One region of the Ruegeria sp. N8 genome, then DNA from elsewhere that is predicted to be linked to it. Evidence: riboswitches for the same ligand, from Rfam matches in the RefSeq annotation. Region 1 holds a riboswitch; the other holds the start of a gene.
The links. A riboswitch is a leader RNA that binds a small molecule or an ion and turns the genes downstream of it on or off. The one in region 1 is predicted to bind cobalamin.
Positions count from the first base shown of each region.

Region 2: another riboswitch for cobalamin. It lies ahead of ACR0C5_RS12890 (hypothetical protein); the one in region 1 lies ahead of ACR0C5_RS03320 (DUF1636 family protein).

Region 1 covers NZ_JBQFLQ010000001.1:651,432-659,263, forward strand. Annotated here, with positions in the region: gene ACR0C5_RS03300 (TolC family outer membrane protein) at 1-277, opposite strand, end outside; gene ACR0C5_RS03305 (protein-L-isoaspartate O-methyltransferase family protein) at 373-1,026, opposite strand; tRNA gene ACR0C5_RS03310 (tRNA-Cys) at 1,253-1,326, shown strand; gene ACR0C5_RS03315 (NAD(P)-dependent oxidoreductase) at 1,370-2,326, opposite strand; cobalamin riboswitch at 2,473-2,680, shown strand; gene ACR0C5_RS03320 (DUF1636 family protein) at 2,766-3,140, shown strand; gene cobW (cobalamin biosynthesis protein CobW) at 3,142-4,197, shown strand; gene cobN (cobaltochelatase subunit CobN) at 4,201-7,494, shown strand; gene ACR0C5_RS03335 (cobalamin biosynthesis protein CobG) at 7,491-7,832, shown strand, end outside.
Region 2 covers NZ_JBQFLQ010000006.1:48,916-56,747, forward strand. Annotated here, with positions in the region: gene ACR0C5_RS12875 (bifunctional 2',3'-cyclic-nucleotide 2'-phosphodiesterase/3'-nucleotidase) at 1-1,095, shown strand, start outside; RNA gene ffs (signal recognition particle sRNA small type) at 1,135-1,233, shown strand; gene ACR0C5_RS12885 (alpha/beta hydrolase family protein) at 1,228-2,106, opposite strand; cobalamin riboswitch at 2,243-2,463, shown strand; gene ACR0C5_RS12890 (hypothetical protein) at 2,548-2,955, shown strand; gene ACR0C5_RS12895 (protein-tyrosine phosphatase family protein) at 2,958-3,455, opposite strand; gene ACR0C5_RS12900 (DNA polymerase III subunit gamma/tau) at 3,594-5,345, shown strand; gene ACR0C5_RS12905 (YbaB/EbfC family nucleoid-associated protein) at 5,561-5,905, shown strand; gene recR (recombination mediator RecR) at 5,970-6,563, shown strand; gene ACR0C5_RS12915 (lactoylglutathione lyase family protein) at 6,634-7,131, opposite strand; gene ACR0C5_RS12920 (hypothetical protein) at 7,329-7,817, shown strand; gene ACR0C5_RS12925 (ribonuclease T2 family protein) at 7,814-7,832, opposite strand, start outside.

The sequences.
Region 1 (7,832 bases):
CCGTCACATCGTCAATGGTCGAGCGGGTATAATCCTGGCTGACCTGAGCGGCAAAGTTGATGATCGGACGCAGCGCGGCCAATGCGATCGCCACATCTTCGTCGGCAGCACGCAGCAAGGCCCGGTTTTGTTCCAACAGCCCGCTGGTGTTATAAGCACCAATGAACGCGTCTGTCAGATTGTCTGCCCATGCGCCCCGACCCGGCACAACACTAAGCGCGATACCAGCCGTCAGCGCCAACGCCTTGACCAGTTTTCCTCCCGCCGTAGAACTCATCACGAAATCCTCTCAAACCAAAATTACGCAGCCCTGCGGACAGTTTGCGCGTTTATGTTCAACTAATCAAGGTGGCAGGACAATCTGTCCCGGAATTATAGCGAAAATACACGATCCGTGGAAAAAGCGCGCAAAACCGGGGCATTGGCATTAAACGCGTGGCGCCAAGTCACGCGTTCGCCGGATTTGTGGCCGATCCGAACAGTTCCCAATTCACCATCCATGAAAAGGCATGCGATCCGGCCATGATCCTTGAGCTGCGCGAGCAACGCGTCAGGCACATGCTCGACCCCGCCCTGAATCAGGATGACATCGTAGGGACCATGTTCGGTTGCACCCTGCTCCAAAGGCCCGACATGCACGATTGCGTTATCTGCGTCTGCTTCCATCAAAACGGTTTGGGCCTCGGTGGCGAGTTCTTCATCCTCTTCCACCGCAACCACAAGCTGCGCCATCTTTGCGGCAACAGCAGTAGAATACCCCATCGCCGGCGCGATATCGAGCACGACCTCATCATTGGAAATATTCAGCGCATCCAACATTTTGGCAAGCGTCCGAGGCTCCAGCAGGCAGCGACCGTTCCCCAGATCAAGCAGCCCTTCAACATATGCTGCCTCGCGCTGCGCATCGGGCACGAAATTTTCACGCCTGACGCTAAGCATCGCATCGATAATCGGAAATTTCGTGACATCAGAAGGCCGGATTTGCGTATCGACCATAGTGCGGCGCCGGGCTGCGAAATCTGTCATTGGATCGCTCGTTCTATTCCCTTGGATGCTGGGCTTGTGCCATATCCGGATAAAACCGGCAACGGCTCAGGCATCGAAACTTTTGTTGCAGAACAAGAAAGTGAACCTGTTTCCGATACGGCACGCCTGCGCTTGCTGAATTTTCGCCGCAACCCTCTGGACGCCCCAGAAGAAAGCTGTTAAAACGCCTGTCACACCACAGCAAGTATTTGATTTTACTTGAAAAGGCGAGTTGGCGGAGTGGTGACGCAGCGGATTGCAAATCCGTGTACACCGGTTCGATTCCGGTACTCGCCTCCACTCTCTCTACAAAACAGATTATTCCACTGACGCGCGGCTTGCGTCATTCGGCCCCACGCCCCTGAGGGATGACCTCGTATCCGGGCTCTTCCGGTTCGTCGTCCTCCATCTCGGGCGGAAAACCGGAGGCTGTGATGTCTAGACCGGTTGCATCCTCCAGACGTCGGATGATGTTGGGAGACAATTCACGCTCGCCATAGCGGGCAATTCCGTCCTCGAAAATCTGGATCATGACCGGGTTGATCTCCAGCGGTACACCGGCGCGGTCAGCGACGTCCTGAAACAGCCCGATATCCTTTTTCACAAGGTCCATCGTAAAGGAAATGTCGCGTGATCCGTTCAGGATCACCTGGCTTTCGGTCTCATGCACAAAGGAAGTACCTGATGAAATCTTGATCGCCTCATAAGTCGTGTTCAGGTCCATCCCGGCGGCCTTGGCGGTCACGAGCGCTTCGGCGCAGGTAATCAGGTTTGCCGTCGCCAGGTAGTTGGTCAGCACCTTAAGCACCGAGGCCGAGCCCAACTCGCCTGTGTGCAGCACGCGGCGGCCCATCGTGGTCAGAAAGGGTAGGATACGTTCGAACGTCGCGCGGTCGCAGCCCGCGAAGATCGAGATATTGCCCGTCGCCGCCCTATGGCACCCGCCCGAGACGGGGCAGTCTACTGCCGCCCCTCCGCGTTCGATGACCTGCGCACCCAGCCGCTTGACCTCGGCCTCGTCGGTGGTGGACATCTCCATCCAGATCTTGCCGGGGCCGACCTCGGGCAGCATCTCCTGCATCACGGCGTCCGAGGCAGCAGGCGATGGCAGACAGGTGATCACCGCGTCGCAATCGCGCATCAGCTGGGCCGGGCTTTCGGCGGCCTTGGCCCCCTGCGCCACGAAGCCCGCGACCAGATCAGGGTTCAGATCGTGCACCGTCAGGTCGATCCCGTTGCGCAGCAAAGACCCGGACAGTTTGCCGCCCACATTGCCCAGTCCGATAAAGCCCACTCTCATGCGACACGTCTCCCTGTTTGCGCCGTTTCGGTCATGGCAGCACGGGGTTGCGGGCTTCGTCATGCCGCCCAGCGACGCTTACAGGTCGCTTTTCCACCGTTGCTTCACAGATGCTTGCGACTCGCTTGACAAGCCCCTGCCCGGTGCCGCATGTCCGATCCGTTGGTGTCCTCTGCACGAGGATGAAAAGGGAATGCGTCAACGGATCATCCGCCAAACGCAGCCGCCCCCGCGACCGTGACCGGAGAGGGTGCCCAAGCCACTGGCCAAACAGGCCGGGAAGGCGGGACATCCGACAGGGCAATTGCCCTGACATCCGCAAGCCGGGAGACCTGCCAGCACCCGCGATTGAAACCGGACGGGGTGTTCCGGTGTCGGGTCAAATGCGACCCGCTTGAAACCCCGTCCCCCACGATGAGGATTTGGGGGGATGAGAGACATGACCGAGACCGCTCCGGTCGAGCTGCTGGTTTGCACCACCTGCCGCCGCGGCCTACCTGTTGAAGATGACGCAGACCGCCCCGGCACGTTGTTGCACAAGGCGCTGGAACAGGCCGATCTGCCCGAAGGCGTAACGCTGAGAGCCGTCGAATGCCTGTCGAATTGCGATCAGGGCTGTTCCATCGTTCTGCGCGGCGGACCCGAGCGCTGGACCTTTGTTTATGAGAACCTGAACGAGGTCGATCATGTCGACGTGATCGTCGACGGCGCGACCAAGTATCTGGCCACCGAGGACGGCTTGGTCAAATGGCGCGAGCGCCCCGAACATTTCCGCAAAAACTGCGCCTCGCGCATTCCCCCGATTGGAGCCTGACATGTCCACCCTCGAAAAACTCCCCGTTACTGTGATCACCGGCTTTCTGGGCTCGGGTAAAACCACGCTGGTGCGGCACCTGATGCAGAACCCGCAGGGCAAGCGTCTGGCCGTTGTGGTTAATGAATTCGGCGATGTCGGCGTGGATGGCGATATCCTGAAGTCCTGCGCCATTCCCGATTGCCCGGCGGAAAACATCATGGAACTGGCCAATGGCTGCATTTGCTGCACCGTGGCCGATGATTTCATCCCCACGATCGAGGCGCTGATGGCGCTGGAGCCGCGCCCCGAGCATATCCTGATCGAAACCTCGGGCCTTGCGCTGCCGAAACCGCTTCTGAAAGCGTTCGACTGGCCCGATATCCGCTCGAAAATTACCGTGGATGGCGTGATCGCGCTGGCCGATGCCGAGGCGGTGGCCGCTGGTCGGTTCGCGCCGAATGTCGAGGCAGTGGATGCCCAGCGCATGGCCGACGATTCCATCGACCATGAAACCCCTCTGTCCGAAGTGTTCGAAGATCAGATCTCCTGCGCCGATATCATCCTTCTGACCAAGCCTGATCTGGCCGGCCCCGAAGGTGTCGCCAAAGCCAAAGAGATCATCGCCGCCGAGGCCCCGCGTCCTCTGCCCGTGGTCGAAGTGGCCGAAGGTGTGGTGGACGTGCGCGTCGTGCTGGGTCTTGAGGCTGCCGCCGAGGATGACATGGAGGCGCGGCCTTCGCATCATGACGGTCATCACGATCATGAACATGACGATTTCGAAAGCATCATCGTCGAGCTGCCGGAACAGACCGACCCGGCCGATCTGGTCGCGAAAATCGAACGTCTTGCCAAAGAACTGAACATCCTGCGCGTCAAGGGCTATGCCGCTGTTAAGGGCAAGCCAATGCGCCTTCTAGTTCAGGCTGTGGGCGCGCGCGTGCGTCATCAGTACGACCGTCCGTGGCAGCCCGGCGAAGAGCGCCGTTCGCGTCTGGTGGTGATTGCCGAGCATGACGACATCAAAGAGGCTGAAATCCGCGACATCTTCGTGGGCGTCACCGAGGCTGCCGAGTAAACCATGCACGTCGTCTTCCGCGAAAGCCACGGGTTAGAGGAATCTGAGACCCCAACCGATCTGGGCCAGAGCCCGGCGGATTTGGTGGTGCTGTCGTTCTCGGACAGCGACCTTGGTGCTTTCGCGGCAGGCTGGCATCGCGGTGGCGGGCCTGACGGTCGGATGCCGACCCTGCGACTGGCCAATCTGACGGCGCTGAAACACCCTCTGTCCGTTGACACCTATGTGGAACAGACGTTGGAGGGCGCTAAAGGCATCCTGATCCGTCTGATCGGCGGAGTGCCCTATTGGTCCTACGGACTGCAGCAGGTTCTATCGCTTGCGCAGACCAAAGGGATTGCTGTGGCCGTGCTGCCCGCCGACGGGCGCGAGGATACGCGACTGGATGAGTATTCCACCCTGCCCGTCTCCACCCTGCGCCGCTTAGCGCACCTGTGTGACACCGGCGGCGAGGTTGCAGCACAAGCCGCTTTGGCACAGATGGCACTGGCAGCGGGGCTCTATGCGGGTCCGGTGATGGGGGCTAAATCCCTGCCCGACTGCGGCGCATGGTGCCCCGATCGCGGAGTGATTCCGGCGGAACAGGCGTTTTCCGGTGACTCAAAACGCGTCGTGGTCAGTTTCTACCGCGCTTACCTGACCTCGGCCGACACAGCCCCCGTGGCCGCCCTGATCCGTAGCCTGCGCGCGCGCGGCTTTCAGGCCGTGGGCCTGTTCGCCCCTTCCCTGAAAGCGCCATCCGCCGCCGACTGGCTGCGCGACACCATCGTATCGCTGGCCCCGTCCGCGATCATCAACGCCACGTCCTTCTCGGGCAAAGGCGCGTCGGGTACCTCGCCTTTGGACGCTGCAAATGTGCCCGTCTTCCAGGTCGCACTGGCCACTTCGCGCCGCAAGGCGTGGGCCGAGGCAGAACGCGGCCTCTCCCCCACCGACCTCGCCATGCATGTGGTGCTGCCCGAGGTGGACGGGCGTATTTCAGCGGGCATCGCCTCGTTTAAGGAACCGGGCAAACGCGACCCGCATCTGGAATATTCCCGCTTTGCCCACCGGGTCGAGGAGGAACGGATCGAGGCCATCCTTGACCGTGTGACCGGCTGGCTGAACTTGCAAGGCAAACCCAAATCCGATCAGGTGCCCGCGCTGGTTCTGTCCACCTATCCCGGCAAAGACTGGCAGATGGCCCATGCGGTGGGCCTCGACGCTCTGGCCTCGGCTGAGGCGATGCTGTCCGACCTGCAAGCCGGGGGCTATGATACCGCCCCTGCCAAACCAATCGCTGATACGCTGCTGAACGCCCGGATCGCATGGCCGCTGGCCGAGTATCAGGCCGCGCTTGCGGACCTGCCCGAACAGCTGCGCACCGACTTGCATACGGTTTGGGGCGCTCCCGAGGATGACCCCGCTTACACCGATGGTGCCTTTCACTTCACCGCCCTGCGTCGGGGCAAGGCTCTGGTCGCCTTGCAACCTGAACGCGGCACGCCCGAGTTACGCGATGACGACTATCATGACCTGTCGCGCACCCCGCGCCACAGCTATGTCGCCTTTTACCTTTGGCTGCGTAAAAGCTTGAATGCCGATGCGCTGATCCACATCGGAGCCCATGGCACGTTGGAATGGCTGCCCGGCAAATCCGTGGCGCTCTCAGCCGGTTGCTGGCCCGAGGCGCTGATCCGCGACCTGCCAGTGATCTACCCCTTCATCGTCAATGACCCCGGCGAGGCGGCGCAAGCCAAGCGCCGGATCGGCGCGGTCACGCTGGGCCACATCCCGCCCGCTTTGAAAGAAAGCGGTACACCGGATCGGATGGTACGGCTGGAGTCCCTGCTGGACGAATTCTCGAACGCTGATGGTCTGGACCCCAAGCGCCGCGACCGTTTGCAAGAGGATATCCGGAATGAGGCTCAGGCCATCGGGCTGGAAAGCGATCTGGGTCTGGATCAGGCCACCTGCACCGCCGAGGCGATCACCCGCATCGACCGCTTTGTCTGTGACATCAAGGAAAGCCAGTTCGGCGACGGGCTGCACATATTTGGCCGGGTGCCAGAAGTGACCGGCAATTTCGACCCCGCGCCTTCCGCCCAGTCTGAACGCAACGCCCTAATCGACGCACTAGCCGGAAAGCGGATCGAGGCCGGGCCATCCGGTTCGCCCTATCGTGGCCGCTCGGACGTACTGCCTACCGGACGGAACCTCTATACCACCGACCCGCGATCCGTGCCCACGCGCGCGGCTTATAGCCAAGGCGTGAAACTGGCCGAAGAACTGGTGCGGCGTCACCTGCAAGAGGAAGGCGACTATCCCAAAGGGCTGATCGTTGACCTCTGGGGCTCGGCCACTATGCGCACGGCGGGTGAGGAATTCGCCATGGCGCTGCACCTGCTGGGCGTCAAACCCGTCTGGGACAAGGGGTCAGAGCGGGTCTCAGGCATCGAGGTTCTGCCCATCACCGACCTCAGTCGCCCGCGTCTGGATGTGACGCTGCGGGTCTCGGGCCTGTTCCGCGACGTTTTTCCGACGCTATCGGCGCTATACGGTCAGGCGATCCGGGCCTTGTCGGCGCGCGATGAGGCGGCCGACTGGAACCCCTATGCCGGTCAGGAACCCGCCGCCCGCGTCTATGGCCCAGCCCCCGGCAGCTATGGCGTGAACATGACACAATTGTCCGAAATTTACACCGACGAGGCGCGCGCGCAGGCAGGTGAGGCATGGCTGGACGCCAGCTCTTATGCCTTGGAAGGCGAGCATATCGCGCAGGACAAGGACGGCATCACCCAGCGCGTCGCCAGCGCCGACAGTTTCGTCCACCTGCAGGATTTGACCGAGACCGACCTGCTACTGGCCAATGATTACGCCACGCATGAAGCCGGATTTGCCGCCGCCAAAAAAATCACAGGCGGCTCGGCGCAGCTGTATCATCTGGACAACACCAACCCCGACACCCCGCGCGCGCGGACCCTGCCCGAGGAAATCAGCCGCGTGGTCCACGCCCGCGCTGCCAACCCCGGCTGGATCGCCGGGATGCAACGCCACGGGTTCCGGGGCGCGGCCGAGATCGCCGCAACGCTGGATCACATGGCCTCGTTCGCGCATTTGTCGGGCACCGTCGCACCGCATCTGTTCGACCTCTACCACGATGCCACGCTGGGCGACGCCGAGGTCGACGCCTTTCTGGCCGAGGCCAACCCCAAGGCGCATCAGGCCATGCAGGACCGGTTCCGCGCCTTGCTTGAGGCGGGGTTGTGGAACACGCGCCGCAACTCGATTCGCGCCGATCTGGAGGGGCTGCGATGAGTGCGCCCATCGTTCAGGGCTGGTGCCCCGGTGCGCACCGCCCGATGATGTCGGGCGACGGGCTGGTGGTGCGGGTGCGGCCGAGGCTGGCCCGTCTGACAGCTGAGCAGGCCATGGGTCTGTGCGATCTGGCCGAGCATTTTGGCAATGGCACCATCGACCTAACCAACCGCGCCAATCTTCAATTGCGGGGCGTGGCTGAGGGCGATCATCAGCCCATGTTGGCCGAACTGGCCGCGCTGAACCTGCTGGATGCAGAGCCGGGGATCGAGGTGCGCCGCAACATTCTGGTCTCACCTCTGTACCTAGCCGGAGACCTGACCGCTCGGCTGGCGCAA
Region 2 (7,832 bases), on a different contig from region 1:
CCTGAACAAGAATACAGCGGCTATATCGACGTTGATCGCGGGCTGGTGCACAGCACCCCCGTCGTGATGCCCGGTGCGGCGGGGTCATATCTGGGCGTCATCGACCTGACCCTCGGCACATCACTGGACGACCAATGGCAGGTACTTCATGGACACGCGCAGGTGCGTTCGGTTTCGACAGAAGCGTCAGATGAAGACGCCGCACTGACGCAGCTACTTGCCACCGGTCACGCCGAGACGCGGCGGCGGGTGGCCGAACCTGTGGGACAGGTACAGCAGCACATGCACAGCTATTTCAGCTTTTGCGGCTATGACCGGGGCTTGGCTTTCGTGGCCGCCGCTCAAACCGCCGGGTTGCGACCTTTTTTGAAGGATACGGACTATCGGGACTGCCCAATCCTGTCTGCCGTGTCCCCGTCGAAATTCGGCGGGCGTGCCGGGCCTCGGTTCTTTACCGACGTCCCGGCCGGGGAAATCTGCCTGCGCCATGTGACGGACTTGAACGTCTTTCCCGATGAGATGATGGCCGTCGCCGTCACCGGTTCGCAAATCGAAGACTGGCTGGAAATGTCCGCAGGCGTCTTTAACAGGATGATCCCCGGCCAACGATGCGATCTGCTGGCCTCGGACCGCGCGGGGCATAATTTTGACGTCCTGCATGGGCTGACATACCGGATCGACCTTAGCCAGCCCGCTCGGTTTGGCGCAGATGGGGCACTTTTGCACCCATCGGCCCGCCGCGTCCGCGAGATTCGTTTCGAAGGCCAACCCTTGGATGCAGAGCAGACCTTTGTGGTGGCGTTGAATAATTACCGCGCAAATGGCGGTGGGCACTTCCCCTTTGCCGGGCGGGCGACGCGCGTTCCGCTGCCGTTTCTGCCCCTACAAGATCTGGTCAAAAACTACGTGGCTGCCGGGCCTCATTCCGGCACCGTGTTCGAGCGTCCGTTCCGTCTGTCCCCCGTGGCCGGGGCGTTGGCGGTTCTGCGTACAGGCCACAAGGCCTGGCAGCATCTGGACGACATCGCCGAATTTGTACCCAACATCGCTGGAGAGGACGAGGCCGGTTTTCTGCTGATCCATTTGACGCTCTGACGGGTTGTCATTTGTCCCGCACTTGCCTATATCGCGTGCTGAGAGGTTGGCGCGGGCGAGCGCCTCGCCAACCTGGTCAGGTCCGGAAGGAAGCAGCCACAACGAGCCCCGCTTGGGTCGATGTCCAACCTCTCACTTATCTACCACATGATCCTGGGCAATAAGCTGCGGCCAGACCGCTGCGTTGCGACGGGCGAACACGCCGATATGCCCGATCTCTTTCACCCCGAAATCTGACAGTGACAACAACCTACGCCGCGCATTCGGGCCATAAAGCTCGGCCAGACGCCACACCGCTTTGGGCGGCACCACCTGATCGTCGTCGAATGCGATCAGATCGACCGGCACTCCCTGCCCTGCCCAGTGCGCCTCGGGCAGGGTCTTGCCCAAATCGGGCAGGTAGTTCGTCGGTGCCGTGCACCATTTACGCCACTGCCAGTAGACCCGCGCGGGCAGGTCAGCCCCAAAGCCCAAAGCCCTGCCCGGCAAATACCCCGCCGCTTTGACAACCAACGGTGCATGGCCATACCAGAACAACCCCGCCAGCGCCTTGTACGGCCACGGGTGATCAGACAGAGTGACAAGCCCGGAGCAAACACAGATCATGCGGTCAATCTGCGCGATATCCGGCTGAACCGGGCCCAACATTCCGCCAACGGAATGGCCGATGCTCCATTGTTCCGCGTCCGGGAAGCGTCTGCGCATTTCCGCGCGGGCGGCGGGCATGTCGACCAGCGCCCAGTCCGCCATAGTTACCTGCGAGTCCTGCAATCGGCCGGTCAGCGAATGGCCGAAATCCCGATAGTCATAGGTCAGACAAGCCATACCCTGCTCGGCCGCCAGCCAATGGGCAAAATGCTGATAATAGTCGCGGGGCACGCCGGTCGCTGCATGGATCATCACAACTGTCTTGGGAGGCAGAGCAGGCAGATAGAGCCGCCCCGACAGCATCGCCGGACCGGACGGAAACTGGACATCTTCGGTCAAAACAGGATGCGTATTGTCCAACATCGCCCGCGCCTCATGCTCTAAACTGTTTAGTTCACCCGCGCAGTCGGCCCTGTTCCGTCATCAGAGTCAAGCCGTGGAGAAATTGACCCAACGTCGCGCCGGGATTCAATGGCGCTTGACTCGAAGCCCGCTCAACCGCTAGCGATGGCGTGATGGTTCTCGTCCCCGGTCACGGGGCGGGATGAAAAGGGAACACGGTGCGATCCTGCCCGGCATTGCCGGAACGGATCAAGGCCGAGACTGCCCCCGCAACTGTAAGCGGTGAGCAATGCCGAGATACCACTGGCCAACAGGCTGGGAAGGTCGGCAAAGCCACGACCCGCAAGTCAGGAGACCTGCCATCGAACGAAAACCGAAACTCGGGCGGGGTGTCCGGGACAGGTCGTCAGCACGCTGTCACACCTGATCCATGCCCCTCGTCCAGCGCGCGGAGGGCGCATCATGATCTGGAAGACCAAGACCCACGAATTCACCGCGACGGTATGCCAAAAAACCGGCGCCCCCTGCCCGGCACTGGCCCGAATGGCACGCGCCCTGACGGATGCAATGGCCACGGCCCGTCCGGCAACAACCGATGCGTTCGAGATCGAAGGCAGCAGCGACTTGACCCATTGCGCCGAAGGGTGCTCGGCCCGGTTTCGCGCCCAACCCGATCAGATCCGGGTGTTCTGCGGTGTGGCCGCCGACACTCCGGCCGAGCGGCTGGATCGCTATGCGGATATGTTGTTCGGAGCAGATTTCACCGCCCACGCAGCCAGCCTTTTGCCGACACCGCCCTGCGCGATGATGGAAGTGGTTACCACGGCGCCCCAGCCAGCCGCGCCGACCGAACACCAGCTTTCAGCCTGAATTCAGCTGCCCGTCCGGGCCGCCGAAGTGGCCCAGACCATCTGCGCCTCGGTCTCGACGGCGCAGGGACGTACTGTCCGTAGCATCTGCAAAGCGGTATCTGCGGGCAGTCCGCTATCCGTCATCAACCGCAAAGCAACCATACCCGATCGCCCGCAGCCGCCCCGACAATGGACCAAAACGCCTCCGCCGCCGGACAGCAGCGCACGGGCCCGCTGGCTGACATTGGACCAAATGGCCTGTATCCGCGCATCCGGCGCACCAAAATCCTGGACCGGCAGGTGAGCCCATTCGACCCCGTGCCGCTCCAGATCGCCACCGAACGCCGCCGCTCCCAGGTTTTTCATCTCAGAGCTTGTGGTCATTGAAATCACCAGATCCGGTCGCCAGTCCTGCACCGTCTTCAGATCGGCCGCATAGGCACCTCCCGCGCCGGGCAGCGGAGATATCCCCAGACGACCCGGCCCCAGTCGCAGGGAATAGATGGCGAAATTATTCATGGCACGTTCCGATCAATCTGCACCGATGATGTATCGCCTGCGTCCTTGCTTGCAAATCGAATTTCCTGCGCTGCTGCTGTGGACGTGGGCGGCAGGGGTCACTACGCTGCATCGGACTCCGAATCCGACAGAGCAGATATGACCGACACGCCCAGCCCCGCCTATCAGGTTCTTGCCCGCAAATACCGCCCGGAAACCTTCGCCGATCTAGTCGGTCAGGACGCCATGGTACGCACGCTGAAAAACGCGTTCGAGGCGGATCGAATTGCGCAAGCCTTTATCATGACCGGCATTCGCGGCACCGGCAAAACCACCACGGCCCGTATCATCGCCAAGGGTATGAACTGCATCGGCCCCGATGGCGAGGGCAAGCCGACCACCGAACCCTGCGGCCAGTGCGAACATTGTGTGGCCATTATGGAGGGCCGCCATGTGGACGTGATGGAGATGGACGCCGCCAGCCGCACCGGCGTCAATGATATTCGCGAGATCATCGACAGCGTCCGCTACCGCGCGGCCTCGGCCCGCTACAAGATCTACATCATCGACGAGGTCCACATGCTGTCGACCAGCGCCTTCAACGCGCTGCTCAAGACGCTTGAGGAACCACCCGAGCATGTGAAATTCATCTTTGCTACCACCGAGATTCGCAAAGTACCCGTGACGGTTCTGTCGCGTTGCCAGCGGTTCGACCTGCGCCGGATCGAACCCGAAGACATGATCGGCTTGCTGCGCCGCATTGCCGAGGCCGAAGGTGCGCAAATCGCCGAGGACGCGATGGCGTTGATCACCCGCGCGGCTGAAGGCTCGGCGCGGGATGCGACCTCTCTGCTGGATCAGGCGATTTCACACGGTGCCGGGGAAACCAGCGCCGATCAGGTGCGTGCGATGCTGGGTTTAGCCGACCGTGGCCGAGTGCTGGACCTGATGGACATGATCCTGCGCGGCGACGCCGCCGGGGCGCTTACTGAGCTTGGCGCGCAATATGCCGAAGGCGCCGACCCGCTGGCCGTGCTACGCGATCTGGCCGAGATCACCCATTGGGTCTCGGTCGTGAAAATCACGCCGGATGCCGCCGAAGACCCGACCGTGTCCCCCGACGAACGCGCGCGCGGTCAGCAAATGGCAGAGGCCCTGCCGATGCGCGTCCTGACCCGTATGTGGCAGATGTTATTGAAGGCTCTGGAAGAGGTCTCAGCCGCCCCCAACGCCATGATGGCCGCCGAGATGGCCGTGATCCGCCTGACCCATGTTGCCGACCTGCCCAGCCCGGAAGAGTTGATCAAACGTTTGCAAGACACCCCGCCTCCGTCACCCAATGGCGGACCCGGCGGCGGAATGAGCGCCCCACCGCACGCCGTGCAGGCCCCCGTGGCCTCTGCCTATGCGCCACACGTCCGCGGCGGAGCAGGTGCACCGACGGCGGCACTGGCGCAGGATGTGCAGACGGCTCTGGCCCGCTACCCGACCTTCGAACATGTGGTCGAACTGATCCGCACCAACCGGGATGTGAAACTGCTGGTCGAGGTCGAAAACGGTGTCCGGCTGGTTTCGTACCAACCCGGACGGATCGAATTCACACCGACGGGCTCGGCCCCAACCGACCTGGCCGCTCGCATGGGTACCGCACTGCGACGCTGGACCGGCAATCGGTGGGCGGTGACGATTGTCGCCAACGGTAAGGCAGCAACCATCGCCGAAATCCGCGACGCCGCCGATCTGGCGTTGAAAGCCGAGGCGGAACAGCACCCGCTGGTGCAGGCGGTGCTGGCTCAATTCCCCAAAGCCAAGATCAAACGCATCGAAACCCCCGAAGAACGCGCCGCCAAGGTCGAAGCCGAGGCCCTGCCCGAGGTCGAAGACGAATGGGACCCGTTCGAGGAGGACTAACCCTCCCGCGCCCGCCACGGGCCATCGGCTGACGCCGATACCCCTGAGCGACCTTGGGCCCGGCAGAGCGCGGGCGTTGCCCGCGCTCTGCCGGGCCCAACGGGAGGAGAGGTCTTGCAAAAGACCGCGACGACGGGCGGGAGGGCACTGCCCCCTTGTGCCGCACGGGCGCTATCCGTATCTAGGCGACAAACCGATTAGCAGGAGAAAACGTAATGCTCAAAGGACTCGGCGGTCTGGGCGATATGGCCAAGATGATGAAATCCGCGCAGGATCTGCAGACCAAGATGACCGACATGCAGGAAGAACTCAACAATCTGATGGTTGTCGGCGAATCCGGTGCAGGTCTGGTCAAAGCCACTGCCACCGCCAAGGGCGAACTCAAAGGTCTGGACATCGACCCCTCGATCTTCAACGGCGACGATAAGGAAGTCGTAGAAGACCTGATCCTCGCCGCCATCAAGGACGCACAGACCAAAGCCGCCGAACGCGCGCAGGCAGAGATGGCCAAGCTGACCGAAAGCATGGGTCTGCCCGCAGACATCAAGCTGCCGTTCTGATACACACTCCTGACGACCCAAAGGCCGGGCCCGCAAACTCGGCCCTTTTGCAGGAGCACACGCGTTGAGTTCGAACAGCGACATCGACAATCTGATCGACCTGATGGCCAAACTGCCGGGGCTTGGGCCCCGCTCGGCCCGTCGCGCGGTGCTGCACCTGATCCGCAAACGTGCGCTGCTGCTGACACCCCTGTCGGACGCCATGCAGCAGGTCGCCATCACCGCCCGCGAATGCTTGAACTGCGGCAACGTGGGCACCATGGACATCTGTGACATCTGCGACGCCGAGGCCCGCGCCACCGGAGAGCTGTGCGTAGTCGAAGACGTAGCCGACCTCTGGGCGATGGAACGCGCAGGCGTGTTCAAAGGCCGCTATCACGTGCTGGGCGGGACACTCTCGGCACTGGACGGCGTCGGCCCGGACGAACTGCGCATCCCGCGCCTCAAGGATCGGGTCACGGCCGAAGGAATCACCGAGGTCATCCTCGCCCTGAACGTCACCGTAGACGGCCAGACCACAGCCCACTACATAGCCGATCAGTTGGAGGGGCAGGTCCGCCTGACCTCACTGGCCCAGGGTGTGCCGATTGGGGGCGAGCTGGACTATCTGGATGACGGGACGATTACGGCAGCACTGAGGGCACGAAAAGAGCTCTGAACTTAGCAAAACGGCAGCATCCGGAACGCTTTGGCCCCTTCCGGCCACACACAAGCTTCGGTCTCATATGTCAGGTGTAAGCCCCCGACGAGTAGGTCAATTCGTAGGAATGGCTATAAATCTCGAAGACAATGCCAAAGGGGTCTTCGACATAGACCATACGGTAGGGCTTCTCACCGGGATAATAGTATCGAATTGGCATCCGCTGCTTGCCACCCGCTGCAACGATTTTTTCCACCAAGCCTTCGACATCCGGGTCTTGGACGCAAAAATGGAACGTACCATTCTGGCGAAAGTCGATATTGTTTTCCGGTACATAATTCCCGTCAAACTCGAAAAGCTCGAACCCAATGCGATCAGCAGTCGCGAGATGTGCAATACGTAGTTTTTTCCATTCCGGGCCAAACACATCGGTACACATGACACCGATATCCGTATCGTCCTCTACTACATCGGTCGGCGGCATGATCACGTAGAAACCAAGGACTTCGGAGTAGAACTGTACAGCCTCGTCAACGTTTGGGACAGACAATCCGATGTGAGAGAAAGCTCTTGGATGTTGCGGCATTGTTCGCTCCTTGTTTTATGAGACGAAAACTATTGTGCGACAGCCAAGTTTCAAGCGTTCCCTTGGCAAGGCAAAGCCGGGTTCCGCCATGCACATAGGTGTTTCTTCGCGGCGACATCAGTCAAGAATGACCTTTGCCTGCCGCACGCGGCGTGTACTATGGCTTTGACCTTGTCCATTTGATTTTGGGAACTTTAATGAAACGCCTTTTTGCTGCCGCACTTGCCGCCTTTACAGCCACTACTGCGTTTTCGCAGCAGCTAGTCGACAAAGGCTTTGTCGACGGCTGGAACATCATGATGGATCCAGCGCTTGGCAATGGGTGCTTGATACAGACGATCTATCAAGACCTCTCGGTCGTGCGTATCGGCTATGATGCGTTGGACAATCGCGGGTATTTTGCCGTCTACAACAAGGCTTGGGGTGATATCAAACAGGGCGAAAGCTATCCGATCCGTTTTGAACTGGACGGCCAGAGCTTTGATGCCACTGCCATCGGGTTCAACCAGCGCGATGTGCCCGGTGCCACCGTCTTTTTCACCGACCGCAGCTTTGTCGAGGCAATCGCAAAGAACAGGACGATGACCGTCTACAACCCAGCAGGCGAAGTTGTGATGGCGATTGACCTTAAAGGCACGGCCAAAGCGCTGGACTATGCGCGCGATTGCCAGAACCGCAAGCTCTAGCGAATCGGGTCGAAC